Regions from separate parts of the Pseudobutyrivibrio sp. C4 genome, predicted to be linked through region 4. Evidence: predicted binding sites of a transcription regulator. Region 4 holds the regulator's gene; each other region holds the start of a gene.
The links. Region 4 encodes Rex, which represses fermentation and respiration genes when NADH is low (regulators of the CRP and FNR family bind a similar motif). Its sites were predicted from a motif close to ATTGTTAANTANTTAACAAT; they were not measured.
Positions count from the first base shown of each region.

Region 1: a site for Rex is predicted at 5,887-5,906, ahead of fucO (lactaldehyde reductase). Genes of this name have one in related genera too.
Region 2: a site for Rex is predicted at 2,433-2,452, ahead of BMY66_RS03180 (shikimate dehydrogenase). Genes of this name have one in related genera too.
Region 3: a site for Rex is predicted at 1,115-1,134, ahead of pflB (formate C-acetyltransferase). Genes of this name have one in related genera too.

Region 1 covers NZ_FOHF01000008.1:128,739-136,892, reverse strand. Annotated here, with positions in the region: gene BMY66_RS12090 (aminopeptidase) at 1-167, opposite strand, end outside; gene BMY66_RS12085 (hypothetical protein) at 171-509, opposite strand; gene pyrE (orotate phosphoribosyltransferase) at 510-1,196, opposite strand; gene BMY66_RS12075 (endonuclease III domain-containing protein) at 1,294-1,926, shown strand; gene BMY66_RS12070 (L,D-transpeptidase) at 1,969-2,829, opposite strand; gene pyk (pyruvate kinase) at 3,106-4,521, opposite strand; gene fucO (lactaldehyde reductase) at 4,708-5,856, opposite strand; gene BMY66_RS12055 (TetR/AcrR family transcriptional regulator) at 6,013-6,564, opposite strand; gene rhaB (rhamnulokinase) at 6,625-7,998, opposite strand; gene rhaD (rhamnulose-1-phosphate aldolase) at 7,998-8,154, opposite strand, start outside.
Region 2 covers NZ_FOHF01000001.1:671,131-679,284, forward strand. Annotated here, with positions in the region: gene BMY66_RS03170 (oxidoreductase) at 1-1,260, opposite strand, end outside; gene BMY66_RS03175 (LysR family transcriptional regulator) at 1,397-2,281, opposite strand; gene BMY66_RS03180 (shikimate dehydrogenase) at 2,495-3,370, shown strand; gene BMY66_RS03185 (MFS transporter) at 3,387-4,592, shown strand; gene aroD (type I 3-dehydroquinate dehydratase) at 4,609-5,370, shown strand; gene BMY66_RS03195 (TRAP transporter small permease) at 5,530-6,168, shown strand; gene BMY66_RS03200 (TRAP transporter large permease) at 6,171-7,460, shown strand; gene BMY66_RS03205 (TRAP transporter substrate-binding protein) at 7,520-8,154, shown strand, end outside.
Region 3 covers NZ_FOHF01000002.1:140,003-148,156, reverse strand. Annotated here, with positions in the region: gene BMY66_RS04445 (flavin reductase family protein) at 1-80, opposite strand, end outside; gene BMY66_RS04440 (exonuclease domain-containing protein) at 82-978, opposite strand; gene pflB (formate C-acetyltransferase) at 1,294-3,552, shown strand; gene pflA (pyruvate formate-lyase-activating protein) at 3,552-4,286, shown strand; gene BMY66_RS04425 (glycoside hydrolase family 13 protein) at 4,300-5,922, opposite strand; gene BMY66_RS04420 (adaptor protein MecA) at 6,077-6,781, opposite strand; gene BMY66_RS04415 (dihydroorotate dehydrogenase) at 6,919-7,827, opposite strand; gene BMY66_RS04410 (dihydroorotate dehydrogenase electron transfer subunit) at 7,827-8,154, opposite strand, start outside.
Region 4 covers NZ_FOHF01000001.1:430,940-439,093, forward strand. Annotated here, with positions in the region: gene BMY66_RS02070 (hypothetical protein) at 40-798, opposite strand; gene BMY66_RS02075 (redox-sensing transcriptional repressor Rex) at 809-1,435, opposite strand; gene BMY66_RS02080 (ABC-F family ATP-binding cassette domain-containing protein) at 1,525-3,438, opposite strand; gene BMY66_RS02085 (polyribonucleotide nucleotidyltransferase) at 3,495-5,576, opposite strand; gene rpsO (30S ribosomal protein S15) at 5,733-5,999, opposite strand; gene BMY66_RS02095 (DUF4340 domain-containing protein) at 6,150-6,755, opposite strand; gene BMY66_RS02100 (adenylosuccinate synthase) at 6,848-8,122, opposite strand; gene BMY66_RS02105 (DegV family protein) at 8,149-8,154, opposite strand, start outside.

The sequences.
Region 1 (8,154 bases), on a different contig from region 4:
TTATTCATAATAGGAAGAACCATCATTACAAATTCAGCCACCTGATTAAAATATGCCTGAAGATTCTCAGGTAATTCTTTATCTTCTTTTATCTGAGATATGCGCTCTGTAGCAAGCTCAAAGCGTTCCATTATATCATCAGATTCTTTATAAAAAGTACTGCTCATATACTAACCTCTAATCAATCCAATAATAAGTGTTGCGATCCAAACTATCATAATAACTGAGCTGATAGCAAGGCATACAATTCTGTATTTAAGCTCCGTCTTAGTCTTCATTTGGCCCACATTGTAAACAAATGCTCCAAAAGCTACGAGAAAGCCTAAAGTTCCAAGGCCACCACCAAGCCAACGAGGTGTCTCGCCTGCCATATAAACTGAGGCGGTAATAATGCCACCATATATAATTAGTGAAATCAACGAAACTCCTGCTGAATACATAGCTTCCATTGGCAATGCTTTTAATTGATTGCCATAGGAGCTTCGTCTGTGAAAACGACTACGTGCCATTTACTGAACTCCATATTCCTTATAATATGCATCGATACGTGCCTTCATATCGTCGTCGATAACGACCTTGCCCTGGCACTCTCTGTTGTAAAGATGCTCTACAACTTCATCCATTGAAACAATTGCGCCTGTCTTGAAACCGTATGTTTCTGCAACTTCATCAAGTGCTGTCTTTGATTTGTCTCCTGAAAGACCAACCTCCTGACGGTTTAAAGAAACCATAAGGCCAACAATTGTAACATCACCCTGAGCTCTAACGATTGGAACTGTTTCTTCCATGCTCTTGCCAGAAGTAGTAACATCCTCAATCATAACAACTCTGTCGCCGTCAGAAATCTTGTAACCAAGAAGTGAGCCCATGTCTGCTCCATGGTCCTTTTCTTCCTTACGATTGCTGCAATATTTGATTTCCTTGCCATAAAGCTTGTAAAACGCTTCAGCTGTGATGACTGCAAGAGGAATACCCTTGTATGCTGGTCCAAAAAGAACATCAAAATCCTCGCCGTAAGCATCGTGAATTGCCTTTGCATAATACTCGCCAAGGCGCATAAGCTGGCTACCTGTAACGTAGGCACCTGCATTCATAAAAAAAGGAGACTTACGCCCGCTCTTCAATGTAAAATCACCGAATTTGAGGACGTCAGACTCCACCATAAACTCTATAAATTGTGACTTGTAGCTTTCCATACATTAATCTCCTATCGAAAACCCAAATATTTTTCAAAAACCTCTCAGATTGTAACATACACAGCCATTCATTTCAATTATATGTTAGAATAAGTCCATGAGAAAAAAAGAACTTGCTTTATTAGTAATTGAACGATTAGAAAAGGAATATCCATATAGCGATTGCACACTGGATTACGATGATGCATGGAAGCTTCTGGTATCAGTACGTCTTGCAGCCCAGTGCACAGATGCAAGGGTCAATGAAATAGTACCTCACCTATACGAAAAGTTTCCTACAATTGATTCGTTAGCAAATGCTGATGTAAAAGATGTGGAAGAAATTGTTCGTCCATGTGGCCTAGGCAAATCAAAAGCCAAGGATATCGTTGCTTGCATGAAAATGCTTCGAGACGTGTATAATTCAAAGGTTCCTGACACTATGGAAGAACTTTTAGCACTACCTGGAGTTGGTAGAAAATCAGCAAATCTCATTTTAGGTGATGTATTTGGCAAACCTGCAATAGTAACTGATACACATGCAATTCGACTTTCTAACAGAATTGGTCTTGTAGATAATGAAAAGGATCCAACTAAGGTAGAGATGGCCCTTAGAAAGATTGTTCCACCAGAGTCTGGGAATGATTTATGCCATAGGCTTGTGGATCATGGCCGTGCAGTTTGTACTGCCAGAACAGCTCCTTACTGTGATAAGTGCTGCTTGGAAGATATTTGCAAAAAACGTATATAATATAAAGAAGCTTTGCTACAAAACTGTAACAAAGCTTCTTTTTTATAATTGAATAGTATATTGTTTTTCAACTGATGTATATCCTCTGTTATCTGCAACCTTAATCCAAACAACATAAGTTCCTGAAACATTAGGATTGTAATTTCCATTTATCTGAATTGAATAATTCCAATTATCAACTTCTGTACCATCACTGTATCTTGCGCCGATAAACTGCTTAAGAGCCTCAGCATCCATTCCAACATATCCGTGAATAATTCCATCACCTGAATCCTGCTTTAAATACTGTGTAGGCACAAGATTCATCCATGGATTATATGCTGCCTCTTCTGTAGGATCATAGCCTATAAGACCTGCATTTACATCAAGCTTAACAGCTGCTGGTCTTCCAAGTGGTCCTGGATTTGCAGCATCATCGTAAACAATTACAGGTGTGCCAGCCTTACAGTTGTCATAAATCCACTTTAAATCACCAACAGCCATACGAACACATCCTTGAGACGCACCCTGACCTAACATATTAAACTGAGTGCCTCTGAGGGAGTTAACTGTAGGCGCAGCATATGGAACTGAATGGAAAAGGATATGTCCATTAAATCTAATAGCATAACGTCCATAGCTATTTCCAAAGAGCTCTCTCCACTCGTAATAATTAGATGTAGTAAAAGAACCTGTTGGAGTATCTTCTATATTTGCTCCAACTGAGCATAAATAAGCCTTTACTGGTATTGTGTACTGCCCCTGTGCGTCAAGAGACATTACTGTAACAACATTGGCTACACGATTAACATATAATGCATATGGGGTAGCAGCTTTTGCTTCAATAGAAGTGCTTCTGATACTAAAGAATAAAGATAAAACTAGTGTGATTGCGATAAAACTTTTTTTGTGTCTGAAAAACATATATAACCTCTCTAAAAAAACATACTTGAGGATTATATGAAGTTTTCAAAAACAAATCAAGCATAAATATTATTTTTTATGAAATTTTTGAATATTGGAAAAATTTATAACAAAAAGATGCCTATAAAATGTGAAAGAGACGCCAGCGGAGCGTCTCTTTCAAAAGGGAGAATAATGTTATGAAAAAATTGTATCTCTCTCGAGATGAGTATATATTAACTGAAAATTTTGTTCAAGTCGTGTAAAAGTTGTGAATTGTCTGTGAATTCTCAAATCTTACTGAATACTCTCTACCTTAATTGTATTTGTGTTACCTACGTTACCATCGATAGGGCCACCTGTAAGAACTACGCGGTCTCCACTCTTAAGGTTAAGCATCTGCTTAGCACGGCCAACTGCATGATAGAACATAACATCAAGTGATGTGAACTTATCAACGAGAACTGGTGTAACACCCCAGCTAAGTGCAAGCTTTCTCCAAACCTTTTTGTCTGTAGTCATAGCGATAACATCTACTGGACAACGGAAACGGCTAACACGCTTTGCTGTGTAACCAGACATTGTGCAAGCAACGATAGCCTTTGCCTCAACGTCGATAGCCATTGAACATGTAGAGTGGCAAACAGCATCTGGAATAGAAGCGATTGCGATGTCATCCTTGTGGAAACGACCATTGTAGTTGATATCGTTCTCTGTAGTCTCTGCGATTTCTGCCATTGTAGCAACAGCCTGTACTGGGAACTTACCCTGAGCTGACTCACCTGAAAGCATGATTGCAGAAGTTCCATCGTATACAGCGTTAGCAACGTCAGAGATTTCAGCACGTGTAGGACGTGGATTTGTAATCATTGACTCAAGCATTTCTGTAGCAGTAACAACTCTCTTACCAAGCTCACGAGCTCTTGTGATAAGCTGCTTCTGAACTGCTGGAAGATTTACAAATGGAATCTCAACACCAAGGTCACCACGAGCAACCATGATACCGTTAGCAATTTCAAGAATCTCATCAACGTTATCAACACCTGGCTGATTCTCGATCTTAGCGATAACTTCAACATCCTTACCACCATTCTCATCAAGGAATGTTCTAAGCTCGATCATATCCTGCTTTGTTGAAACGAATGATGCAGCGATGAAATCGATGTCATTCTCAAGACCGAAAAGGATATCCTTCTTGTCCTGCTCTGAAAGGTATGGGCCTGACATAACCTTGTTAGGGAAGCTCATTGACTTCTTGTTGCTCATAGTACCGCCGGCTGTACACTTTGTAATAACATCGTGGCCTTTGATTTCTGTAACTTCGAAGAATACGATACCGTTGCAAACTGAAAGTACATCACCTACGTTAAGATCCTTGTGAAGATTCTTGTGAGTAACTGATACTCTAGTCTGATCACCTTCAACATCGTCTGTAGTGAAGATGAATGTGTCACCTTCGCTAACTGTAACAGAGCCGTCCTTAAATGTTTTGATACGATACTCTGGTCCCTTTGTGTCAAGTAAGATGGCGATTGGCATGTTAAGCTTTTTGCGGACTTTCTTAACTAAATCCATCTTCATGCCCTGCTCCTCATGGTCACCATGGGAGAAGTTCATTCTTGCTACGTTCATTCCGGCCTTTGCCATAGCTGTAAGAGTTTCCTCATTCATGCTGGCTGGTCCGATTGTACAAATAATCTTTGTCTTTCTCATTCTACAAAACTCCTCTATTTAGACTAAAACTTAGTTAACCTAAAAAATAAAAAAATCCTCTCTATAATAGCATTAATTAAATTTTAAGTAAACATTTATCCTAATCATTTCTTATTATATATTAAAAAAAGTGTCCTGTGAAACTAATAATCACAGAACACTGTTTTTTAACTATTTGTTCATATTTTATGCCATGAGCATACGGAACATGTCAATTACCTGCTCCTTTGTAGCCTCACGAGGGTTTCCAGGGTAGCAAGCATCATTAAGAGCATCTGTTGCAAGCTGGTCTAAATCCTCTTCCTTGATCTTATCAAGAGTCTTTGGAATACCAACATCCTCAGAAAGCTTCTTAACAGCTGCGATAGCTGCATCACGGTACTCATCCTGTGACATGTTATCAACGCCTTCTACTCCCATAGCTCGAGCAACCTCGCGAAGTCTCTCCCCAGTATACTCGCGATTGAATTCCATAGAAATTGGAAGGAACATAGCACATGCTACGCCGTGTGGTGTGTCATAGTGTGCTGAAAGTGTGTGAGCCATTGCATGGTCGATACCAAGACCAACGTTTGAGAAGCCCATACCTGCAATGTACTGGCCAAGTGCCATACCCTCACGGCCTTCCTTTTTGTTTTCAACAGCATCGCGAAGATTCTTTGAAATAAGACGAATAGCCTCGAGATGGAACATATCTGTCATCTCCCATGCTGCCTTTGTTGTATATCCTTCAATTGCATGTGTAAGAGCATCCATACCTGTAGCTGCAGTAAGTCCCTTTGGCATAGAAGACATCATCTCTGGGTCAACAACTGCAACGATTGGCATATCATTTGTATCTACACATACAAACTTTCTTTCCTTTTCAACGTCAGTAATAACGTAATTGATTGTAACCTCTGCTGCTGTACCTGCTGTTGTTGGAACTGCGATAATAGGTACGCATGGGTTCTTTGTAGGTGCAACACCTTCAAGTGAACGAACATCTGCAAACTCTGGGTTTGTAATGATGATACCAATTGCCTTTGATGTGTCCATTGATGATCCGCCACCGATAGCAACAATACAATCTGCACCAGAAGTCTTAAATGCTTCTACACCATTCTTTACATTTTCGATTGTTGGATTTGGTTTAATATCTGAGTATACGCCATAAGGAATACCTGCTTTATCAAGTAAATCTGTAACCTTAGCTGTAACTCCAAATTTAATAAGATCTGGATCTGAAGCAACAAATGCTTTCTTGAAGCCATGAGCCTTAATCTCATTTACTACTTCCTGGATTGCACCAGCACCATGATAAGATGTTGGATTTAAAGAAATTCTGTTAGCCATAACAATACACTCCTTTTTTGTAACAAACATTGTGTTAAAAAAATAACACACCCTACGATTGATATTTTATCATCATAGGGTGTGTCAATATAAGTTACAGATATACGTATGTGTAACATTTTCATAAAATTCACAAATCGCTAAAATAAAGGCTTTCTAAACCAAATCAATCTCTTTGAATAGCTTGTGTAACATATCTGGCATTGCATCTATCATCAAATCAGCCAGCTCTTCCTCAGACTCTTTCATGCCTTTCATAAGCCACTGAACTGTCATGTAAATAGAAGCCTGACAATACATCTCAAGAAGCTTTCTCATATGCTTATCAAGATTCTCACCAGTCTTTTTTCTAATCAAATCACAATAGAACTCGTAAATCATAATAAAGTCATGATCCTTGAGATTGTTCTGGTCGTCCCCCTTAAAGCCTGCTGTAAAGAATAATCTCTCCTGCTTTATGTATGCAAACTTTTTAATAAGGCCTTCGCGAATGGTTTCACCTTGGCCCATTTCTTTAAAGGACTGTTCCAGCAGCCTGTCAAAGTACCAGTTTATCAGGTCGTATTTGTCGATAAAGTTGCGATAAAAGCTTTGTCTCGAAACTCCACATACATCAACTATCTGTTTGACTGTGATGTTTTCAACTGATGTTGTTTTCATGCAGGTTTTCATAGCTTCTGCCAGCTTATACTTGATGTCTGATTTCATAATAAAACCTCCCGCAATCATTCTAAATGACTAAGGGAGCTTTTACAATTATATATGTACTTATGCCAATAGCTTTCGAAACTCCTTTAGCCCTGCCACTTCACCTGCAGCTACCATCTGAGCACCGATGTTGCCAAGGGCTGTGGCCTCTGAAGGACCTGCAACAACTGTTTTTCCTGTAGTTTCTGCTGTGAGCTTATTCAAATATCCAGCCTTTGAGCCACCGCCAACTACATTGATAATATTAAAATATTTGCCTGTAATCTTTTCTACCTCGTAGCAGGCCATTTTGTAACAAACAGCCAAAGACTGATAAATAACCTTTGCCAGCTCTCCTGGTGTTTCAGGAACCTTTTGTCCTTGATTTTTACAGTAATCCTTTACTGCATTAATCATAGAAGCGGGTGCCAAGAAAACTTCAGCATTTGCATCTACTATAGAATCTATATCCGCCGCCTCTGCCATTTCACAAAGCTCAGCAAATGAATATTCCTGTCCTGCTGCAATCAGCTCATTTCTTACCGACTGAATCATCCAAAGTCCCATGATGTTTTTAAGGAAACGGAAACGTCCTTCATAACCACCTTCGTTGGTGAAGTTGGCTTCCATTGCCTCTTTTGTGCATATGGCCTTCATGTTCTCACTACCTAAAAGTGACCATGTACCTGATGAAATATAAAGTACATTGTCGGATGTGTTAGGAACTGCAAATACAGCTGATGCTGTGTCATGAGTAGGTGGAAGCACAACCTTGCAGTCGAATCCCACTTCTGCCTTAACTGAATCAGTAAATGTGCCAATGCATACGCCTGGCTGCTTAATTTCACCAAACAAATCTTTGTTAAAACCTAGCATTTCAATAAGCTCGTAATCCCATTCCTTTGTATCAGGATTTAGAAGCTGTGTTGTAGAGCAATTGGTGTATTCATTCGACTTAACACCAGTCAGTAAATAGTGCAGATAATCTGGTACCATCAAAAAGCTTTTCGCATCCTTAAGATAGCCCGCCTTTTTATCTGCCATAAGCTGATATATGGTATTGAAAATGGCCTTTTGAATTCCAGTGCGCTCATATAGCTTATCCTCAGGAATGATTTTATAAACCTCTTCGTCCATTTCAGATGTTCTGCTATCGCGATATCCAAAACATGGGCGAACCACATTATCATTTCCATCTAATAGAACATAGTCAACGGCCCAGGTATCGATGCCCATTGATGTTGGGATTTTTCCAAGCTCATTGCATTTCTTTAAGCCAATAATTATCTGTCTAAAGAGCTCCTCAATATCCCATCTCTTATGACCATCCACCTCAATCATTCCATTGGAAAATCGATGGATTTCCTCTAAAACCACTTTCCCATCTTCAAGATGGGCAAGCATATGCCTGCCCGAAGATGCCCCAATATCTACCGCTAAATAGTAATTTGCCATTATCTTTCTCCAATAACATCGCTCTTCTTTTCGTATAAGCATTCTTCATTAATCTGAACACCGAATGGTGCATTTAATGCTCTAAACTCATCTGGCTGGATTGTCTGACGCTTCTTGTTTGTCATAGAAAGAACTTTTACAAGTACCTCTGCAGCC
Region 2 (8,154 bases), 240 kb from region 4:
ACCGCCAAGCTCTGCCTTCTTCTCAAGAAGGAATGTTGTACATCCAACCTCTGCAGCTGTACAAGCAGCTTCAAGACCTGCTGTACCACCACCGATAACTACAACGTTGCAAGGCTTATTAACCTTTCTCTTGTAGTATTCGTCATTAGCGTTAACAGCTGGGTTTACTGTACAACGAATTGGAAGGTTAAGGCCAATTCTGTGACCTGCACAACCTACGTTACATGAAATACACTTACGAAGCTCATCCTCACGGTTGAACTCTACCTTATTTACCCAATTAGGATCTGCGATAAGACCACGGCCCATACCGATGATATCAGCATCTCCTCTTTCAAGAATTTCCTCAGCGACCTTAGGATCACGAATATTTCCCATTGTTACACATGGCTTGCCATATTTTTCCTTAACAGCCTTTGCCATGTATGAACGCCATCCATCTGGAAGATAGTTTGCATCAATCTGGAACTGAATAGAACTATTAAGACCAGCAGAAACGTCAAATACGTCTACCTCTTCCTGGAAGTACTGTAAATACTCAATTGCGTCCTCTAGTGTGTTACCTCCCTCAACAAACTCATCAGCACTAATACGGACAAAAATTGGGAAGAATGGTCCTACCTGCTTTCTTACTTCTTCTACAACAAGCTTTGTAAATCTAGCGCGATTCTCTGGTGATCCGCCAAACTCATCTGTACGCTTGTTAGTAGTAGGTGAAAGGAACTGGCTCAAAAGATATGAGTGACCAGCATGAATTTCAACACAGTCAAAACCGGCTGTCTGTGCACGCTTTGCTGCCTCACCATACTTCTTTACAATATTGTAGATTTCTTCCTTCTCAAGTGGACGTGGAATCTCTCCGCCTGCCTTTGAAGGGATATCTGATGCAGAAACTGGCTGCTCTCCTGTACGAGCAGAAACAGCTGACGCACCAGCGTGGTTAATCTGAATACCTACACAAGCGCCATGCTTATGCATTCTCTCTGTAAAGTAATATAAACGTGGAATGAAATTGTCATGATCAATTCGAAGCTGGGTTGTACCATTAGAACCCTGTGGTGAAAAGACACTAGCATTTTCAACCATTAATAATCCTGTACCACCCTTAGCTCTCTGCTCATAGTAATCAATATGAACAAATGTCATCTCACCATTCTGATCACCGTAGTTAGTTCCCATTGGTGTCATCATGATACGATTCTTAAGTGTCATACGACGAATTGTAAGTGGTTCAAAAATGTGTGGATACTTATTTCTCATTATAGAATGCTCCTATTTACAAACAAAATTTACGTGATAAGAGCTGTCAAGATGAAAAGCGGGCATGCTTTCCTTTTTTATAAGAAAAGTATAATCCCGCTTTAATATCAAAATCCAATTCATTTTTTGTAATTAATTAGTGCATAGAATGTACCAATATGAAGTCAATCATACGTTTTACGGCAGGCATCTGATATCGCCCCTTCATGTACGCCATATAAACAGTGTGTGAAAGACTATATTCTGTGGAAAGCTTCTTTATTATAACGTCATTTCTGTGAATACTATCTACATCCGCAACAAGGGCTATTCCAAAGTCAGCTGCAACAAGGGCTGCTATACCATTTTCGTCAGGTGATTCACAGATAAAGTTAGGCTCAACCTTATTCTGTAGAAAGAAGTCCCTGGTCAAACGACCTAAGCCTGATTTGCGTGTGTATCCCAAAACAGGGTATTTTTCAAAAATTGATGCATCTAAGGTATCGTTTTCTTCCAGAGGATGTCCCTTAGGAATAATAACCACCAGTTCCTGTTGTAATATAGGAATAAACTTAATATTTGGCTCATCCTTCACAAAGGAACCAAATATAATATCGTAGTTGCCTGACTTTAAACCTTCTATATTTTTAGAAGTGATATCCTGATGGAAATTGAATGTTACTTCGCTATTTCTATCTTCTAATAGGAAAGCTCTACAAACATTCGGAATAAACGAACCAGCAAGAGGAGCCACATATGCTAAATCAATATGCCCTCCTGAACCTGTCAATTGATGCATTTTTCGATCAGCCAAATTGATTTCATTTAGAATTCTATCAACGTGCTCGTAAAAAATATCTCCTGTTTTGGTCAAAACTACGTTGCGTCCAGTTCTTTCAAATAAGACTACTCCCAGCTCTGATTCAAGGGCATTTATTGAGCGGCTAAGGGATGGTTCTGATATATGAAGCTTTTCTGCAGCCTGATTGAAATGCTGTAATCTAGCGGCCTCATAAAAATACATCATTTGATTTAGAGTCATAGTTCTCCTCTCTCTGTTTTGCACAATATAATTGTTGTATTTTCATTACTTATTATCAATTTTACCACAATTGATAGCTAAAAGCTATTAATAATATGCAATAGAAGTATTGGAATTATACAGTAATACACATTAAAATATATGTATAAAGACTGTTAAGATTTTAACAAAGGGCATGCAAAATCTTAAAGAATTTATGGAGGAATTAAAATTATGGCAGAAAGAATTACAGGACACACAGAGCTTATCGGACTTATGGCTTATCCAATCAGACACTCAAGCTCACCAGCTATGCACAATGAAGCATTTGCATATCTTGGTCTCGATTATGCTTATCTCGCATTTGAGGTAGATAATAGCACACTCGAGGATGCTGTAAAAGGTATCAGAGCACTTAAGCTTGTAGGCTCAAACGTTTCTATGCCTAACAAGACTGTAGTAGGTAAGTATCTTGATAAGTTATCTCCTGCTGCTGAGCTTTGCGGAGCTGTAAACACAATCGTAAATGAGAACGGTGTTCTTACAGGTCACATCACAGACGGTATCGGTTACATGCAGTCACTTAAGGACTACGATATCGATGTTATCGGAAAGAAAATGACAATCGTTGGTTGTGGCGGTGCTGGTACTGCTATCCAGATTCAGGCCGCACTTGATGGCGTTAAAGAAATGTCTATCTTCAACGTAAAGGATGCTTTCTGGGATAACGCTCAGGAAACAGTTAACAAGATCAACGAGAGAACAAACTGCAAGGCTACACTTTATGACTTAGCAGACCTTGACGCTCTTAGAAGAGAAATCGCTGATTCTTACCTTCTTGCAAATGCAACAGGTATGGGTATGAAGCCACTTGAGGGCCAGACATGGTTACCAGATACTTCATATCTTCGTCCAGACCTTATCGTAACTGATACAGTTTACGCACCAGCAAAGACAAAGTTCCTTGAGATGGCTGAGGAAGTTGGATGTAAGAGAATGAACGGTTTTGGAATGATGTTATTCCAGGGCGCTGCAGCATTCAAGCTTTGGACAGGCAAAGAAATGCCAATCGAACACATGAAAGAAGTACTTGGTATTAAGTACGAGTAAATTTAAGGAGAAAAATATGAACAAGAAATATTTTCCAGCAGCTTTAATTCTTTATTTGAATTACTTTATTCACGGAGTTGGTTGCTCAATCTTAGGACAATCAGTTATTAAGGAAGCTCTTGCTACTAGCTGGGGCGTAGAGGTAATGTCAATCACTGCTATTTCAGCAGCACTTGGTCTTGGTAGACTTATCGCTCTTCCATTCGCAGGCCCTCTTTCAGATAAGTTAGGCCGTCGTATTTCAGTTATGATCGGTGGAGCTTCATATGCTATCTACCTCATCGGTCTTGCTATGGCATTCAACGCTGGTGTTAACGGTGGATACCAGATCGCATACATTTGCGCTATCGTTGGTGGTATTGCAAACTCTTTCCTTGATACTGGTATTTACCCAGCTGTTGCTGAGATTATCAGCGATGCTCCTGGTGTAGCTACAATGGGAATTAAGTTCTTTATCGCTATTTCACAGATGTTACTTCCATTCTTCCTTGGAATGACAGTTGCAACAAACGCAGCAGGTCTTGTTTCTTACAACAGACTCTTCTATGTTTGTGGCGTTGCTTACATCGTATTACTTGTACTTATCCTTATCCTTCCACTTCCAGATTCAGATGCAGCTGCAGCTGAAAAGAAGGAAGGTCTTATCGATAGCTTAAAGCACACTCACTTCTCTATCGAGTCAGTTGCTATGATTCTTATCGGTTTCACATGTACAGGTACATTCCAGTTATGGCTTAACTGTGCACAGAACTTTGCTAAGACAAATGTTGGTTGGGAAGATCCTTCAATCATGCAGACATATTACTCAATGGGTACAATCCTTGCTCTTATCGTTACTGCTCTTCTTACACGTAAGATTAAGGACGTTCGTTTCATCGTTGCATACCCAGTTATCTGTCTTGTAACATTGATTTTAGTTCTTTCAGCTCCTTCAGTTGGATTATGTAAGGTTGCAGCATTCGTTATCGGTTGGGCTGGTGCCGGCGGACTTCTTCAGATTGCTACATCAGTATGTAACATGCTCTTCCCTAAAATTAAGGGTACAGTTACAGCACTTGTAATGATTGCTTCATCACTTTGCAACTACACTATCCTTACAGCTGCTTCACAGATGACACCATCTGGCGTTATGGTTATGAACATCGTACTTACAGCTGTTGGTGTATTACTTGGATTATTTGTAAATCTTAGATACACTAAGATGGTAGAGGCAAATTCATAAAACAGAGGAAAATAATATGAATACAGTAAAAGTTAGAAATGTTGTTATTGGCGAAGGTGTACCAAAGATTTGCGTGCCTATCGTTGGAAAAACAAAAGAAGACATCCTCGCAGCAGCTGCTTCATTCAACGGCGTTGCACATGATGTAGTTGAATGGCGTGTTGACTGGTTTGATGATGTATTTGATTTTTCAAAGGTTGAGGACGTTCTTAAGGATTTAAGAGCTGCTCTTGGCGACACACCTCTCCTCTTCACTTTCAGAACAAGCAAAGAAGGTGGAGAAAAATCTATCGAGAAAGATGCTTACGCTACACTTAATAAGAATGCAGCTGCAACTGGTATGGTAGATTTAGTTGATGTAGAAGTTTTCACAGGTGATGATATTGTTAAGGATATCGTTGCTAGCGCTCATGCAAATGGAGTTAAGGTTGTAGCTTCTAACCACGACTTCGACAAGACTCCTGACAAGGACGATATCGTATCTCGTCTTCGTAAAATGCAGGAACTTGGCGCAGATATTCCAAAGATTGCTGTTATGCCTACTTGCAAAAAGGATGTAGTTACACTCCTTGCTGCAACAGAAGAAATGGCAAGCAATTATGCAGATCGTCCAATCATCACAATGTCTATGGCAGGCACAGGACTTGTTAGCCGTCTTTGCGGCGAAGCATTCGGTTCTGCTCTCACATTTGGTGCTGTTGGAAAAGCTTCTGCACCAGGCCAGATGAACGCATCAGACCTTTCTACAATACTTAATCTTATACATGGTTCAATGTAATTATTAAGTCTTATAAGGGCGGTTTGTGCTTAGCACAAATTGCCCTTTAATTTTAAGAATTTAGTGTAAATATTCTGAATTATTTTAACTTTACTTTGCTAAAGTATTTCATAATGTTTATACTTATATCATACAAACTAGCCAAAGGGGTACCATTATATGACGGGAATCAAACGTATTTTTTTCTTTGTAGACGAATACCTTGAAGAATTCATCATGGTCGTTCTTCTTATTGCAATGAGTGTCATTATGGGCATTCAGATTTTCTGCCGCTACATTCTAGGCGCTTCTCTCTCTTGGTCAGAAGAAATCACTAGATATCTATTTATCTGGTCAGCATTTTTCAGTGTAAGCTTATGCACCAAAAAATGTATTTCAATTAAAATCGACCAGTTCATCCGAAATCTCAAGCCAAGAAAAAAGGCATCCGTTAAAGTATTAAATCTTACAGTAGAATTTGTTTTCTTTGTATATTTAATACCTTTTGCATACAGGTACCTTATGGCAACTATAGAAAGCGGTCAGGTTTCTCCTGCCTGCGGAATTCCTATGTATTACGTACAGTCAGCTCCACTTGTGTGCTTTACACTTTGCGCTATCCGCATCTTAGAAAGATGGTTTTTAGAGTGGCATAATGTCATCCATCAGGAAGAGCTCAAGGATTGGCCATCTCACTTGGCAGAGCTTGAAAGACGTGCAAATCTCAAGAATTCTATGAGTAATCTCCTTTCACAGGAAAACTTTAATAAAGAAATACTCGAACAGGACAATACCAGCAACAAGGAAGGAGGAAATTAAGCATGAGCGCAATCACTGTACTTATTCTTTTTGTAATTTGCTTAATTATAGCCATTCCTGTATCAATCTCACTTGGTATAGTTGCTGTACTTCCAGGAGCATTTGATCCTTCATTTACTGCAAGTGCCAGCTATGTAATCCGTTCCATGGTGGGCGGTATCGACAGCTTCCCTCTTCTTGCAGTTCCAATGTTTGTTTTATCAGGAATCATTATGGCTCACGGTCAGATTTCCAAAAAGTTATTTGACGTGTTCTCATATTTTATTGGTAAGAAAACTGCAGGCGTTCCATGTGCTGTAATCATCACATGCCTTTTCTATGGTGCCATTTCCGGTTCAGCTCCAGCAACAGTTGCTGCCGTTGGCTCCATGACTATCCCTCTTCTACTGAATATGGGATATGATAAAAAGTTTTCTACAGCAATTGTCGCTGTAGCCGGTGGACTTGGTGTTATCATTCCACCTAGTATTCCTTTTATTATGTATGCAATGGCCTCCGGCGAATCAGTAGGCAACCTGTTTATTGCAGGTATCATTCCTGGAATCCTTATAAGCGTGCTTTTAATGCTTTACGCTTACATTCACTGCAAATGCTGCGGGGAAGATAAAGAAAAGATTAACGCTGAAATCGACGCACTTCATGCAAAGGGATTTGGAAAAATCTTCAAAGACAGCTTCTTTGCAATACTTAGCCCAATCATCGTACTTGGTTGTATTTATGCCGGCATAGCATCACCTACAGAAGCTGCCGTTATCTCAGTATTTTATGCATTAGTTGTCAGCTTATTTGTTTACAAGACAATTCGCATTTCCGATATATGGAATATTTTTGTGGAAGCAATGAAAACTTACGCACCAATCCTTTTCATTCTTGCTGCATCCACAGCATTCTCACGAGTGCTTACTTTAATGCAGGTGCCACAGCTTGTCAGCGGATATATTCTGGATAATTTTACCAACAAGATTATCCTTTTACTTGTAATCAACCTATTCCTTCTCATCGTAGGAATGGTTATGGATACAACTCCTGCCATCCTCATTTTATCTCCTATCCTGCTTCCTATTGTTCAGGCTGTAGGCATGGATGGCATTCACTTCGGTATTATGATGGTTGTTAACCTTGCAATCGGATTTGTAACACCTCCAATTGGTGTAAATCTTTTCGTTGCAAGCTCACTTACAGATGTGCCTGTTATGGATATTGCTAAGAAGGCAATGCCTATGATTTTAATGTTCTTAGTTGCTTTGTTACTTATCACATTCATTCCAGCCATCAGCTTAGTTCTTTTATAAACCGTATCAGGAGAAACAATATGAGATTTAAACAACTACTAGCTTTATCAACATCATTAATGATTGTTTTATCATTTACATCTTGCGGAACATCCACAGCTGTATCTGAAACCCAGACTTACGCTTGGCCTCTTGGCACATCAAGCCCAGAGGATACAGTCACTCAGATATATGCCGAAAAATTTGCTGAAGAAGTATACGAGCTTAGCGATGGCCAAATGGTTATCCAGGTATATCCTAACAGCGTTTTAGGCGGCGATAGGGAGTTGCTGGAATCCTGCAAAGATGGCGATATTCCTTTTATCGTACAAAACACAGCACCTCAGGTTACATTCCTTCCTGATGTTGCTATATTCGATATGCCATGTCTTTTCAGCACAATCGATGATGTCCGAGAAAAGGTAGATAATCCTGAATTTATGGATAAGATATCAGAAGTTTATGTAGAAGGCGGTTATCAATTACTTGGATACGCTGATCAGGGCTTCAGAGTCATGACTACAAACTCTCCTGTATATTCCCTCTCAGACTTCAAGGGACAGAAAATCAGAACAATGGAAAACTCATATCACCTTGCATTTTGGAAGTGCCTTTCAGCCTCTCCTACTCCAATGACTTTCTCCGAGGTATACATTGGATTACAGCAAGGCACAATTGATGCCCAGGAAAATCCATATGAAGTTATTGTTTCAAA
Region 3 (8,154 bases), on a different contig from region 4:
CCTTCCTTATCTCGGCATGTAATCATTACAGCTGGAAGTGGATAAATCATATTACCTGCTTTCCACTTTTGTTTTCCCATTTTATATCTCCTTAGACTTTTCTTCCATCATCTCAGAGAAAGTACCCATATATACATTTCCCTGACCGAGTAAGAATCCTAAATCATCCATAAAAGCTTTTGTCTTTGGATTCTCGTGGAAGCCTTTACGCTTTAATTCTTCCAAGAAATCAGTACCTATCTTAGAATCGATGATTAGTTCATCATCCTCTTCCACATCACCAAAGCTTCTATTTTTAACATATTCGCCTCTGAACTTTTTATATTCAGCTGCTCGTACCCCATCGTACTTCATCTGATCCTGTTCGATGATTCTGATGCAGTTAAGCATGTCTTCAGCATCTGCAAGAGCGTTATGCTCCACATGACCGCCAAGGCCACAGATTGTTTTCATATCTGCAAGGGAAAGATTTGCATCTAAGCCTCCAGTAACATCCAAGCTGACTTCTTTTTGAATATTGTCAAAAGTGCTAATAAACTTTGCAACGCTTCGCTTAAGTGGCTTTTCCAGATTTCTAGATTCATAGTCTCTTTGAAAGCTGTTTTTATCTCCGCCCCAAACGCAGATTTTTCCAACCTGAAACTTACGAATGCGAGTGATAAGCTCAGTCATAACATCCTCGTAAGCTGGAGCGTCCTCTAAATCTTCATTGGTAAGACCAGTGAGCTCAGTAATAAGCGGCGGTAATTTATGGCCAGGTCTTAGCTGAACTGTTGAGTAGAATCTATCAAGCTCCTCATGGGCTGGGTTTGTAATAATTACGCCCACAGAAATAACATCCTCGATGGAACTCTTTTTATATCTCGCGCTAAGATATTCCGCATCAAGGAATGCCTGATTCTTGCCTTTGTATCCTGCAGGAGCAGTCTGACTAGGCCCTTTTACTTTGTTTTTTGTACTTGTATTATTTGTAGCCAAATTTATCTCCAAACTTTGTAAATTAATGTGAATTCATTGTACCAAAAAAATCTCTACTATACAAAAGCCATAAATAATAAATCACACGCAATTTGTTTTTGCAGAAATACACTCAAAAATGTTTTTATTTTAATACATTGTGAATTTTTTGTCACTCCTATGGTATATTATTAGAGGCTAGATTGTTAGACGCAACTAACTGTCCAAATTATGGCTAATATAACCCCACTAGCCGGCGTTTGTAAGGCTTCCACCTAGCTTGCAAACAGAACTATAAATTTTTATATTTTTATAAACAGAAAGGGAAACAAATCAATGGCAAATCATGATTTCGCACAATGGAATGGTTTCGTCGGTCGCGTTTGGAAAGATAACGTTGACGTACGTGACTTCATCCAGAACAACTACACTCCTTATGATGGAGATGAGTCTTTCTTAGCAGGTCCTACAGATGCTACTAACACACTTTGGGGTAAGCTTCAGGAACTTCAGGCAGCTGAGCGTGCTAAGGGCGGCGTTTTAGACATGGAAACAGAAATTGTTTCATCTCTTACTTCTTATGGCCCAGGTTACATCTCAGAAGATACAAAGGATCTTGAACAAATCGTTGGTCTTCAGACAGACAAGCCTCTTAAGAGAGCTTTCATGCCATACGGTGGTATTAAAATGGCTGAGCAGTCTTGCAGAATGTACGGTTATGAGCCAAGCGAGAAGCTTCACGAAATCTTTACTGTTTATCACAAAACACACAATCAGGGAGTTTTCGATATCTACACACCAGAGATTATGGAAGCTCGTCACAATAAAATTCTTACAGGTCTTCCTGATACATACGGCCGTGGTCGTATCGTAGGCGATTACAGAAGAGTTGCTCTTTACGGTATCGATTACCTTATCGAAAAGAAGCAGATTGACTTCGCTAACACAAATCGTCAGGGTATGAGACGTTATGACTTCCAGCTTCGCGAGGAAATCACAGACCAGATTAACGCTCTTAAGGGCATGAAGGAAATGGCTGCTTCTTACGGCTTTGATATTTCTAAGCCAGCTGCAAACGCTAAGGAAGCTGCTCAGTGGTTATACTTCGGTTACCTTGCAGCTATCAAGACTCAGAACGGTGCTGCTATGTCAGTAGGACGTGTTTCTACATTCCTTGATATCTACATGACACGTGACCTTGCAAACGGTGTTATCACAGAGTCTGAGGCACAGGAAATCATCGATCACTTCACAATGAAGTGCCGTATGGTTAAGTTCGCTCGTATCGAGTCTTACAACCAGTTATTCTCAGGTGACCCAGTATGGGCTACACTTGAAGTTGGTGGTATTGGTCTTGATGGACGTCACCAGGTTACAAAGACTTGCTACAGATTCCTTCACACACTTGAAAACATGGGTCCTTCACCAGAGCCAAACCTTACAGTTATGTACTCTAGCCGTCTTCCAGAAAGCTTCAAGAAGTACGCTGCAAAGATTTCTGTAAACACATCTTCTATCCAGTACGAGAACGATGATGTTATGAGAGTTACATGGGGCGATGATTACTCAATCTGCTGCTGTGTATCTGCTACAGAAACAGGTAAGGAGCTTCAGTTCTTCGGTGCTCGTGCAAACCTTGCTAAGTGTCTTCTTTACGCTATCAACGGTGGTGTTGATGAGAAGTCACATGATCAGGTTGGTCCTGAGTACACACCTATCACATCTGAGTACCTTGATTACGATGAGGTTATGCACAAGTTTGATCAGATGATGGATTGGTTAGCTCACATGTATGTTGGAGCCCTCAACATGATTCACTACATGCATGATAAGTATTACTATGAAGTTTGCCAGATGGCACTTATTGATACACACGTACGTCGTTCATTTGCTACAGGTATCGCTGGATTCTCACACTGTGTAGATTCACTTTCAGCTATCAAGTATGCAAAGGTTAAGGCTATCCGTGATGAGGACGGAATCACAAAGGATTTCGAAATCGAGGGAGACTTCCCACGTTATGGTAACGATGATGACAGAGCTGATGAGATTGCTGTATGGCTTCTTAGAACATTCATGACAAAGCTTCGTCATATCCACACATACAGAGATTCAGAGCCTACAACATCTATCCTTACAATTACATCAAACGTTGTATACGGTAAGGCAACAGGTGCTCTTCCAGACGGAAGACCAGCAGGCGAGCCACTTTCACCAGGTGCTAACCCAGCATACGGTGCAGAGAAGAACGGTCTTGTTGCTTCACTTAACTCAGTAGCTAAGCTTCCATATGAAGAAGCACTTGACGGAATCTCTAATACACAGACAATCAACCCAGGTGCCCTTGGACACTCAGAGGAAGAGCGTGTTAACAACCTTGTTAACGTACTTGACGGATACTTTGATCAGGGTGCTCATCACCTCAACGTTAACGTATTCGGTAAAGAAAAGCTTATCGATGCTATGGAGCATCCAGAGAAGCCAGAGTACGCTAACTTCACAATCCGTGTATCTGGATACGCTGTTAAGTTCATCGACCTTACAAAGGAACAGCAGATGGACGTTATTGCACGTACTTGCCACGAGGCATTATAATGCGTGAAATACTTGGTTATATAAATAAATTTGAGAGCTTCGGGGCCGTTGATGGCCCTGGAGTTCGTTATATAATATTCTTAAATGGATGCAAGATGCGCTGCGCTTTTTGCCACAACCCAGAGACATGGGCTGAGCATCAGGGTGAGCAGTATACTGCCGATCAGGTCCTTGAGAAAGCTCTTCGCTACAAGCCTTACTGGAAGAAAGATGGCGGAATCACTGTCAGCGGTGGCGAGCCACTTCTTCAGATTGATTTTGTGTTGGATTTATTTAAGAAAGCCAAAGCTAAAGGTATCACCACTTGCCTTGATACTGCCGGCCAGCCATTCACTCATGAAGAGCCATTTTACAGCAAATGGAAGGAATTAATGAGCGTTACCGACACTGTTATGCTTGATATCAAAAACATCGATCCAGAGGAGCATAAGAAGCTCACAGGTGTGCCTAATGACAATATCCTTCAGATGGCAAAAGAAATCTCTGATATGGGTGTAAAAATTTGGATTAGACATGTGCTTGTTCCTGGTGGAAGTGATAATGATGAACTGCTCCATCGTACACGTGAATTCATTGATACACTAAAAACTGTAGAGCGTGTGGAAGTTCTTCCATACCACAGTCTGGGAGTTCCAAAGTATGCTGAGCTAGGCATACCATATCGCCTTGAAGGCGTAGAATCACCAACCCCAGAAAGAATAAAAAATGCAAAAGAAATCCTAGGTGCAAATTAGCACCTAGGATTTTTTAACATATCGTATATACGGTAGGACTTGTAATTTTAATGGTCATTGTTTTTCCTTCGTAGCTTCTAATGATATTAATAGCATTATCATCCTCTACAATAGAAGTATCTCCTAACTGTAGTATTGGATTCTTTTTTAAAACTATTAAGCTCTTTACCTTCTCTAAGAAGTCCAAATCCCACTCTTCTTTGTTCCAATTAAAACAGCGTCTGCAATCAGGGTCATGATTCCCCTCCATAGCCTGTTCTGTTCCATAGTACAAACAAGGCGTGCCCGGCATAAACATTGTCATTGCTATTGCTGTTTCCAGCTTCTTTTTATCTTTGCCTATAGCAGTAAAGAAGCGCTCTGTATCATGAGAATCAAGCAAATTCAGCATCATATAGTTTACCTGCTTCATGTTACGCATCAAAATTCCATTTAGATGCTGGACAGTTTTTGCCTCATCGCATATTCCTTTTGCAAAATAATCAAGACATATCTTCGTATATGCATAATTCATAATGCTATCCTGCTGGTCACCTTGCAAAGCTGGGTATGCATCATGCCAGTTTTCTCCGATGATTACGGCATCACTCTTTTTCGCTTTTACAGCCTTTCTGAACATTCTCCAGAAATCATGTGACACTTCATCAGCCACATCAAGGCGCCATCCATCAATGTCTGCAACATCTATCCAATAGGTAGCAATATCCAGCAAATATTTTTGCACATCAGGATTCGCTGTGTTAAGTTTTGGCATGGACTTTGAATATGCAAAGCATTCGTAATTACGATTTTCTACGTCTGCCTTATCTCCATCAATAATGAACCAATCGTGATACTTTGATTTACGTCCATTTTTTACTACATCCTGAAACTGCTCCATCTTTGTGCTGCAATGATTAAAAACTGCATCCAGCACAAGTCTAATACCTCTGGCATGAGCTTCCTTTACCAGTTCAAGCAAATCTTCGGTTGAGCCAAACTGTGGATCTATAGTTTTATAGTCAATAATATCGTACTTGTGATTTGATTCCGATAAAAATATAGGCGTTAAATATATTCCTGAAATGCCCAAATCCTTAAGATAATCAAGGCGCTTAATAATGCCTCGCAAATCTCCTCCAGCATGGCTTTTAGGGGTAGGTTTATCTCCCCATCTCATGTCGATATAGGACATATCCTTGTTTTCATCCCCAACGCAGAATCTATCAACAAAAATCTGATAGAAAACAGAACCTGGCATCCATTCTACAAGTGGCATTACATCATTTTCATTGATATAAGGCAACTGGAAGAAATTATAATAACAATCGTCGTAATTATAGCTTTCAGTAAGACCATCTTCGCTGTAATAATATACTTTGTTATTCTTCTCCAGCTGGAAAATATAAACAAATCGAACGTCGTTTATTTTCAGCTGGATTTCATAATAAGCGAATAGCTCATCTTTATATTTAAGCGGAACATCCACAGTGTATCTCTCTTCTTTATAATCGTATTTCACACCATAGATTAAGCTTACCTTAAGTCCACTTTCTGCATCTTCTCTGGCAGTTCTAAGTCTAAGAACTATTTCATCCGTCGATAATGGAAAACAATATCTTGATTCTGGTATGTGTAATAATGCGTGTCTGTTCATAAAACTCCCTTATACGTAATACAATATCAATAAACTCCTTCTAATAGTTTATCGATAAATGGCGATTTATCAACTGGTTATGCTGTTAACTAAACTTTTATTTTTCAATAAAAAATAGTCAGGAGATAATCTCCTGACTATTGGTATTTTTGTATTAAATTTGTGATAAAACATTTGCACAATCTTCGCAAATCAAATCGCCGTGCTCTAATAGAAATGCCCCATCAAAGCTTTCTGTAAACATCTGATTTGCAAACTCTGCTATTACTAAAATCACAGCTGAAATCTGTCTGCGTGTAAGCTCAAAATTCAGCTTGATGTAGTAGTCATCTCCGTAACGGTACAAAGTACTCTTCATTCCGTCGTACTTTGGAAGATGCTTGCAAAGTAAAATTGCTGAATCTAAATCATCAAGTATTGCCCAAAGTGGAGTGTCCAGATACTGATCTGTCACCTCATCACTTTCGTCTGTAATAGCCTTTGCAGGCTGTACTGGAACATCAGATGTACTAGCTGAAATTGCAGCACTCTGAGGTGTTTTCGTAGTTGAAAGCGTCTCCTGTAAACCTGTGAGATGCTTTTTTAATTCTTCAATTGCTGTAGCCAGTCCTGTGCTTGAATCTGGAGATATAAGTAATGCAACATCACCCTGTGGCATCACTGTCATTTGAACGCTGTACGCCTTTGCATGAGTCTCAATTCCGAGGGTCTCACAGGCTTCAGCAAGAATATCCCTAATAAAGCTCTGGGTCTTTTCCTGGTCACTGACGAAATCACCAAGCTCCATGCCGTTCTGTTCCATTTCTTCTTTTGTGATGACACATCTAATCTTGTCCTCACCTATCTTCTTGAACTTCATCAGCTCCCCTCCTTTCAAATTGTGGACGTAAATAAAGTTTAGCAAATGAATTTGAAAGTGTCACGGAAAAATCTGAGTATATTGTGAGAAATTTCCGTGAACAATGTAACCATTCAATTATTATGTGTAGCAAAACCTTATTTCACTATGCCTATTATATCGTTGATATCCTCAATACCCTTCCTCTCCATATATTCCTTCATTCCGTTAAGTATATCCAGTGTTGCTGTAGGATTGTAGAAATTAGCTGTACCAATTGAAACGGCAGTTGCCCCCGCAAGCATCATTTCAATTGCATCTTCCCATGTTGAAATTCCACCCATTCCTATAATTGGAATTGAAACTGTAGAAGCACACTCATAGACCATACGAACAGCTATAGGATGAACAGCAGGACCTGACATACCACCGGTTTTGTTTGCCAGTACAAAGCTTTGACGTTCAACATCGATTTTCATCCCTGTAAGAGTATTAATAAGGGAAATGGCATCCGCTCCCCCAGCTTCCGCAGCTTTTGCCATAACCTTGATGTCTGTAACGTTTGGAGAAAGCTTCATGACGATTGGCTGCTTTGCATGAGATTTCACAAGTCTTGTGATTTCTTCTACTGCCTTAGGATCCTGACCAAAAGCGATTCCGCCCTCTTTAACGTTAGGACAAGAGATGTTGATTTCTAGCATATCAACTCGCTTTTCATCTGCCAATCTATCTACCACTTCAATATATTCTTCGGCTGAATGACCGCAAACATTAACCACTACCTTTGTATCTTTGTACTGTTCAAGGAATTTTAAATCTCTTTCACAGAACACCTCAACCCCTGGATTCTGCAGGCCGATGGCGTTAAGCATGCCCGATTTTACCTCGGCAATTCTTGGTGTTGGATTACCTGGCCAAGGCACATTTGCAACGCCTTTTGTAACAACAGCACCAAGCTTATTTAAGTCTACAAATTCTGAATACTCCATGCCTGAACCAAAGGTTCCTGAAGCTTCCATAATAGGATTCTGAAATTCTACTCCTGCGATAGTAACCTTTGTATTCATTACAATTCCACCTCCGTAGATAAGAAAACTGGACCGTCTTTGCAGACTCTTTTATTTTTAACGTGGCTGTGATCATCTACTTCTTTAGACTGGCATACGCATCCCAAGCATGCACCAACACCACATGCCATTCTCTCTTCCATTGAAACATAGCATTTGATGCCTTTTTCAAGGGCATACTGTGCAACGCCTCTAAGCATAGGCTTTGGACCACAAGCATAGATAACATCTGCAGTCAAATCATTTTCCTTCATAGCATCCACAACAGTACCATGCACTCCAACTGAGCCATCATCTGTAGCGATAATTACATCAGCTGCTGCATCA
Region 4 (8,154 bases):
AAACATTATGGTGTTTAGTCTTTTAAAAAACAGTGAATTCTATTCGTCTGTGGAAGACTCTGCTTCCTCTGTATCTTCTTTTGATTCTTTGGAAACGGCATCCAAATCAACTTCTTCAAGCTGAATATCTGATAAGTCTGTTTTGTCGTTTTCATCCTGCTTGTCAGCAGGTGTTTTAACAGAATCGCCCTTGTCATCGATTGTTCCGATATAGAAATCTCCATTCTGCATATCAAACAGATTTAGCACTTCCATACCAAAAACATCATGCATATATGAATAAATCTCTTTATTGTTAATCTCACGATTATGCTTACGAATAACGTTTTTCTTAAGCTGAACCCTTACATCCTTAATCCAGTTAGTGATTTCCTCGGCTTCTGTAGAATTAGTGCGGAGTTTATCATAGCAATAATCCATAGTAGCCAACATCAATTCTCGATTAACATCATCTGTCTGCTGTGGAAGTTCGCTAAGCTCGTCTTCATTTGACTGAATACGTTCTTTGCATTCCTCCAAAAGTCTTTTATCATCATCCAACTTCTTAGAAACTAAATCTGAAGTTCCTTCCATATTGGACATGACTGAAGCCATCAAGTTTTCTTTGACCTTCTTAAGGTCCTTAAGTTCCTTTTTAAGCTCAGCCTCACGTTTCAGTAAGTCATTTTCCTGCTTTTCAAGCTCTTTAACCTGTTCTGGCTTTCCACCTAAAGCAAAAAGTCTATGCCATTTCTGATCCAAAATAAGCATAGGAACCTTGATTTTGGAAATGGCAGTTGTAAAATCCCTGTCCGCCATATACATTCACCTACTTCTGTTGAGTAATGTTATAAGAAAGTTGCATCAAACTATCTGATAAATGAACATTCTCTATAATAACATCAGGAATATCATCTAAATCAACGTGAGCAAAGTTCCAAATTGCATGAACACCAAGAGAAACAAGCTTTAAAGCTGTAGATCTGGCGTTTGACTTTGGCAATGTCAAAGCTGCAATCTCAACATCATTATGTTTAATGAATTCTGGAAGCTCATCAAGCATCTGAACAGGAATGTCTCTAACCAACTTTCCTTTAAGCTCAGGATTAACATCGAATAATCCAATAATTTTGAAGCCTACACGCTCAAATTTAACATAACCTGCAATAGCCTGGCCTAAGTTACCAGCGCCAATAACGATAACATTATGTGTTTCGTTAACTCCCAAGATATTTCCGATTTCATCATGTAAATATGCAACATTATATCCATAACCCTGCTGGCCAAAACCACCAAAGTTGTTAAGATCCTGTCTAATCTGAGATGCTGTAACATGCATTCTCTTACTTAAATCATTTGATGAAATTCTTTCAACACCATCGTCTAAAAGTTCGCCCAAATATCTGTAGTACCTAGGAAGTCTTCTGATGACTGCTTGTGAAATCTGTTTATCCAAACCATATACCTCCTAATTACAATTTTCAATCTTAATTATAAAATCACACAAAAACTATGTCAAGATTTTAACAAAGACTTAATAAATGCTTAAGATAAACTTAACTCCTCCCACTGAGAATATAAATCTTCCAATTTTAAATCTATTTCATTCTGTTCTGCAGTTAATTCGTTGAGCTTTGCAGAATTTGTCATATTCTCTGGCTTTAAGAATTCGTCTTGAATCTTTGCCTTTTTTTCTTCTAGTTTTTCTATCTCTTCTTCGATTTTTGAGATTTTGTTTTGAAGCTTTCTCTTTTCTGCTTCAATTCTCTTTTGTTCTTTAAAATCAAGTTTTGCAGCTGTAGCGTTAGAATCTGCTACAGATTCCTGGGTTGAAACAACATTTGCTGCAGAAAGTTGTTCCTTCTTTGCAATATAATCATCGTAATTGCCAAGGTACTTTGTAAAATGACCATCTGAAAGTTCAAGAATCATATTTGCAGTACGGTTAACAAAATATCTATCGTGACTTACATAAAGCAAAGTTCCATCATATTCGTTAAGTGCTTCCTCAAGCATTTCTTTCGAATCCATATCAAGATGGTTTGTAGGCTCATCAAGGATTAAAAGATTAGACTTAGAAAGCATAAGCTTTGCAAGAGAAACACGACCTCGCTCTCCACCGGATAACTCGCTAATGCGTTTAAAAACATCATCCTCTGTAAACATAAATGCAGCTAATGTGTTTCTAACCTGAGTCTCTGTAAGATATGGATAAGCATCATGAAGCTCACTGAAGATAGTGTTTGACTCAGTAAGTCCTTGCTGCTCCTGGTCATAATATCCTACAGTAACATTTGCCCCAAAGCGAATCTCTCCTGATTCAAAATCCGTGAGACCATTGATACACTTAAGGATTGTAGTCTTTCCTGTACCATTATCACCTAAAATGGCAATTCTATCCCCTTTATGAACCTCAAAGGATAAGTCTGTAAAGATATTTTTATCATCATACGATTTTGTCACATGAGAAAAATCTAAAACATCCTTCCCACTTTCCTTTTCCACCTCAAGGGTAAGTCGCATTCTAGGCATATCCTTATCAGGGGCATCCATAATATCGATCTTATCAAGCATTTTCTTTCTGCTTTCCGCTCTTTTAATGGATTTTTCCCTGTTGAAGGATTGAAGCTTTTCAATAACAGCTTTCTGGTGTTCTATTTCCTTTTGCTGCTTTTCATAGCTGCGCTCATATGTGAGCTGATATAAAGCCTTTTGCTCAGAAAAAGCTGTATAATTTCCTGTATATACACTAGTGCGTCCGTAGGATAAATCAACAACATGATCTACAATTCTATCAAGGAAATATCGATCATGAGCAACAATTACAACTGCGCCTTTATATGAAGATAAATATCCTTCCAACCACACGATTGAATTCAAATCCAAATGGTTTATAGGCTCGTCTAATAAGAGCAAATCTGGCGATGATGCAAGAAGACGTCCCAAACTAACTCGTGTCTTCTGACCACCAGAAAGCTCATTCATGCTTTTATTTAAATCATCCCCTTCAAAACCAAGGCCTTTTAATATGCCTACAGCTTCCGAACGGAATGTATATCCACCTAATAAATCAAATTGATGCTGTAACTTGTGATAACTTTCCATAAATGTCGCAGCATCTTTACTATCAAGATTTGACATCTCCATTTCCATGTCTGAAAGACGTTTTTCCATGGAAAGCAAATCTTCACGTGCACTAAGTACTGTATCTAAAATGCTACTACCGAAAGAATCTTCCTGATACTGAGCTAAATAGCCCATAGTAGCATCTTTTTTAAGAGTAACTTCACCACTGTCCGCTGGTAAATCTCCAACTATTATTTTTAATAGGGTAGATTTTCCTGTTCCGTTGTTACCAACGATAGCTACTTTAGAACCCTCATCTACTGTAAAAGTGGCATCTTTTATAATGCCATCTTCACCAAATGATTTAAAAATATGCGAAACATTAAGTAACATAGTTTTTCCTTAAAAAATGCGCCTGACTAATGTCAGGCGCCAAATAAAATCTAATTTTACTGAACATCCTTAATAGAGAAGCTGATGCGTCCCATCTTGTCCTTGCCAAGGCATACAACCTTAACAGTATCACCAAGAGTAAGAACATCTTCTACTCTGTCAATTCTTTCCTTAGCAATCTTAGAAATGTGAACCATTCCTTCCTTGCCTGGAGCGAACTCGATAAATGCACCGAATTCTTTGATGCTTACAACCTTACCTGTAAGGATCTGACCCTGTTCGAAATCAGTTGTAATGATTTCGATCATTCTCTTAGCCTCATCCATCTTTGCAGCATCTGTACCACAGATTGAAACGTTTCCGTCATCTGTAATATCAATCTTAACATCACATCTAGCAATGATTTCGTTGATTGTCTTTCCACGCTGTCCTACAACATCACCAATCTTCTCTGGATCAATTGAAAGCTGGATAATCTTTGGAGCATACTCGCCAACTTCCTTACGTGGCTCAGCGATTGCCTTGCTCATGCAGTTGTCCATGATGAAGAATCTAGCCTCACGGCAACGAGCGATAGCACCCTCAACGATTGGACGTGTAAGACCGTGAATCTTGATATCCATCTGGATAGCTGTGATACCTTCTTTTGTACCTGTAACCTTGAAGTCCATATCGCCGAAGAAATCTTCAAGACCCTGGATATCTGTAAGAAGAACGAAATCGTCATCTGTATCGCCTGTAACAAGACCACAAGAAATACCAGCAACCATAGCCTTGATAGGTACACCAGCTGCCATAAGTGACATACATGAAGCACATGTTGAAGCCATTGATGTAGAACCGTTTGACTCGAATGTCTCAGATACAGCACGGATTGCATATGGGAATTCTTCTGGTGTAGGAAGTACTGGAAGAAGTGCTCTCTCTGCAAGTGCACCGTGTCCAATTTCTCTACGTCCTGGTCCTCTAGAAGGCTTTGTCTCACCTACTGAGTATGCAGGGAAGTTATAGTGATGCATGTATCTCTTCTCAGTAACGAAAGCATCAAGACCGTCAATCTTCTGAGCCTCTGAAAGAGGAGCAAGAGTTACAACGTCGCAAATCTGTGTTTGTCCACGAGTGAACATAGATGAACCGTGAACACGTGGAATAATATCTACTTCTGCAGCAAGTGGACGAATCTGTGTGATCTCACGACCATCTGGACGCTTGTGATCCTTAAGAATCATCTTACGTACTGTCTTTTTCTCGTACTGGTAAATTGCCTCACCAAGAACAGCAAGCCATTCTTCGTTATCAGCAAATGCTTCTTCAAGACGCTCAGTGATCTGACGGATATTCTCCTCACGAACCTGCTTCTCGTCTGTGAATACAGCACCTTCCATCTCCTCAGGAGTAACGATTTCCTTCATCTTTGCGAAGAGCTCCTCAGGAATTGCGCATGATGTGTACTCATGCTTTGGCTTACCGCATTCCTTAACCATCTCATCGATGAATGCGATAACTGTCTGGTTAACATCATGACACTTGTAGATAGCTTCAATCATCTTGTCCTCTGGGATGATGTTTGCGCCAGCTTCAATCATGATAACCTTTTCTCTTGTAGAAGCAACTGTAAGCTTAAGGTCACCCTTATCCCACTGCTCCTGTGAAGGGTTTACGATAAACTCTCCATCGATCATACCCATCTGTGTCATAGCGCAAGGGCCATCAAATGGGATATCTGAAATACATGTAGCAATAGCTGCACCGAGCATAGCAACAAGCTCAGGACGGCACTGTGGATCTACTGCCATAACCATGTTGTTAAGTGTTACGTCATTACGATAGTCCTTTGGGAAAAGTGGACGCATAGGTCTATCGATAACACGAGATGTAAGAACTGAGTTCTCAGATGCCTTACCCTCTCTCTTATTGAAACCACCAGGGATTTTACCAACAGCGTATGTCTTTTCTTCAAACTCAACAGAGAGTGGGAAGAAATCGATACCATCCCTAGGCTTGTCTGATGCAGTTGCAGTTGAAAGAACTGTAGTCTCACCATACTGAATAAATGCTGCTCCATTAGCCTGTGCAGCAACTCTGCCGATATCAACACGAAGTGTTCTACCAGCCAAATCCATTGTAAATGTCTTCATGGTTTTCTCCTTCAAATATTTTATTATTTAAGCATCAACCCGAAACTACTGAAAACGAAGAGTTATACTCTCCTAATTCAGTGGCTTCGGATCTTGCTTGAAATCGAAAAACAAATAAGAAAATGAGCGGAGTAAGCAATACTCCGCTCTTATAGATTACTTTCTTAAGCCAAGACGCTCAATGATTGAACGATATCTCTCAATGTCAGTATTCTTAAGGTATGCAAGAAGGTTTCTTCTCTTACCAACCATCTTCATCATACCACGACGTGAATGATGGTCACCTGGGTTAGCCTTAAGGTGCTCTGTGAGCTCAGAAATACGAGCTGTAAGAACAGCAATCTGAACCTCTGGAGAACCTGTGTCACCAGCTGTTCTAGCATACTCATTGATAATTGCCTGCTTCTTCTCTTTTGTAATCATTTTAACTACCTCCTAAAAACTTTTAATATGCCGTAACTAAGGAAAAGGTCGGAGTGTCCAAAACCTGAGTTACAGTAAATTTCGTACCGATATATAATAACACAGCTATAAAAATATGTAAACTATGTATAAATAGGCTTTTTTAAACTGTTACTGTATTAAATCTTCGATTGCATATTTATTAACACCTGCTAATTTTCCACTATTTACATAAACAGTAGAAAAATCATAATTCAATGCAAAATAAATCTGTCCTGTTTCTTCATCAGTTTTACCTAACGAAATAAATGTTGAATAGCCGTTTGCATCCTTAATAATGTACACAGGTGAATCCTGATTTAGGCCGTATTCATCGCCATTTCCATCTTCATCCTCATTGGCAATGATGTCTACAAATCTAACATCTGTAATATAATTCAACAGCTTTTCTATTCTATCTTCGTTTATATCGATGCTAGGGTCATCTGTGTAAACCCAATCCTCTCCATCTCTTTCAAAGGTTAATAGAATGTTATTGCTATCAGTCATCTGGAAGCTATAAACTTCTTCATTATCAAGCAATATAACATTATCGCCTTCATCTTCTATTTCGCTGGCTTCATCCAATACTTCTGCCTGTTCATCAGAGCCATCAAGGTTTTGTATCATTTTTGCTGGGTTTTTAGAATTAAAAGTAATAATCAAAACCACAATAAGCAAAACAATGGCCAGTACAAGAAATATGCCTTTATAATTCTTTGAAATAAACTTCTTCATCATTTCCTCCAAGAAAATATTCTTTACTTAGTATAACAAAAAAGTATTAACAAACAAAGAAGCCGGAGCCATAAGCTCCAGCTTCTAAATAATTATCTGTAGATGATATCGTCTCTTCCAGGACCATTTGAAACCATTGTGATTGGAAAGCCAATTTCCTTCTCAATGAACTCAATGTAGTTTCTGCAGTTCTCTGGGAGATCTTCGTATTTCTTAATTCCACGAATATCTGTCTTCCATCCTGGAAGCGTCTTAAGTACTGGCTTAGCCTTTTCAAGCTTGCTAGTAACTGGGAAGTCTGTAGTAACCTCACCATCGATTTCATAGCCAACACATACAGGAATCTCATCAAGATATCCAAGTACATCAACAACTGTAAATGCTACATCTGTTGTTCCCTGCATTCTACATCCGTACTTTGAAGCAACACAGTCGAACCATCCCATACGACGTGGACGACCTGTAGTAGCACCGAACTCACCGCCATCGCCACCGCGACGTCTAAGCTCATCAGCTTCATCACCGAAGATTTCAGAAACAAATGCACCTGCACCAACAGCTGATGAATAAGCCTTACATACTGTAACAACCTGCTTTAACTCCTGAGCTGGGATACCAGCACCGATGCAACCGTATGGAGCAAGTGTTGATGAAGATGTAACCATTGGGTAAATACCATGGTCTGGATCCTTCAAAGTACCAAGCTGGCCTTCAAGAAGGATAGTTTTATTTTCTTTAAGTGCGTTCCAAAGGAATGCTGATGTATCGCAAACATAAGGAGCAATCATATCGCGGTATTCATGTAATGTCTCAAGGAGCTCCTCTGGATTAAGGAGTGGCTTGTGATATAAATGCTCAAGAAGAACATTCTTCTGATCACATGTACGAACAACCTTTTCCTTCAAAAGCTCATCATCAAAAAGCTCCTGAACCTGATAACCGATTTTTGCGTATTTATCTGAGTAGAAAGGAGCTATACCGCTCTTTGTTGAACCGAAAGAAGCCTTTCCAAGACGTTCTTCCTCGTATTGATCAAAAAGGATGTGATATGGCATAACAATCTGTGCTCTATCAGATACAAGAATGCGAGGTGCTGGTACTCCTTTCTCTACAATAGAGTTAATCTCTTTGATAAGGATAGGAATATTCAATGCGACGCCATTTCCAATGATGCTAGTGGTGTGATTATAGAATACACCTGAAGGTAATGTGTGAAGCGCGAACTTACCATAGTTGTTTACGATAGTGTGTCCTGCATTTGCACCACCCTGAAAACGAACAATGATATCAGCATTCGCTGCCATCATGTCTGTAATCTTTCCTTTGCCTTCATCGCCCCAATTGGCACCTACAACTGCTTTAACCATAACAATCCTCCTAAATTACAATTAAATTAATT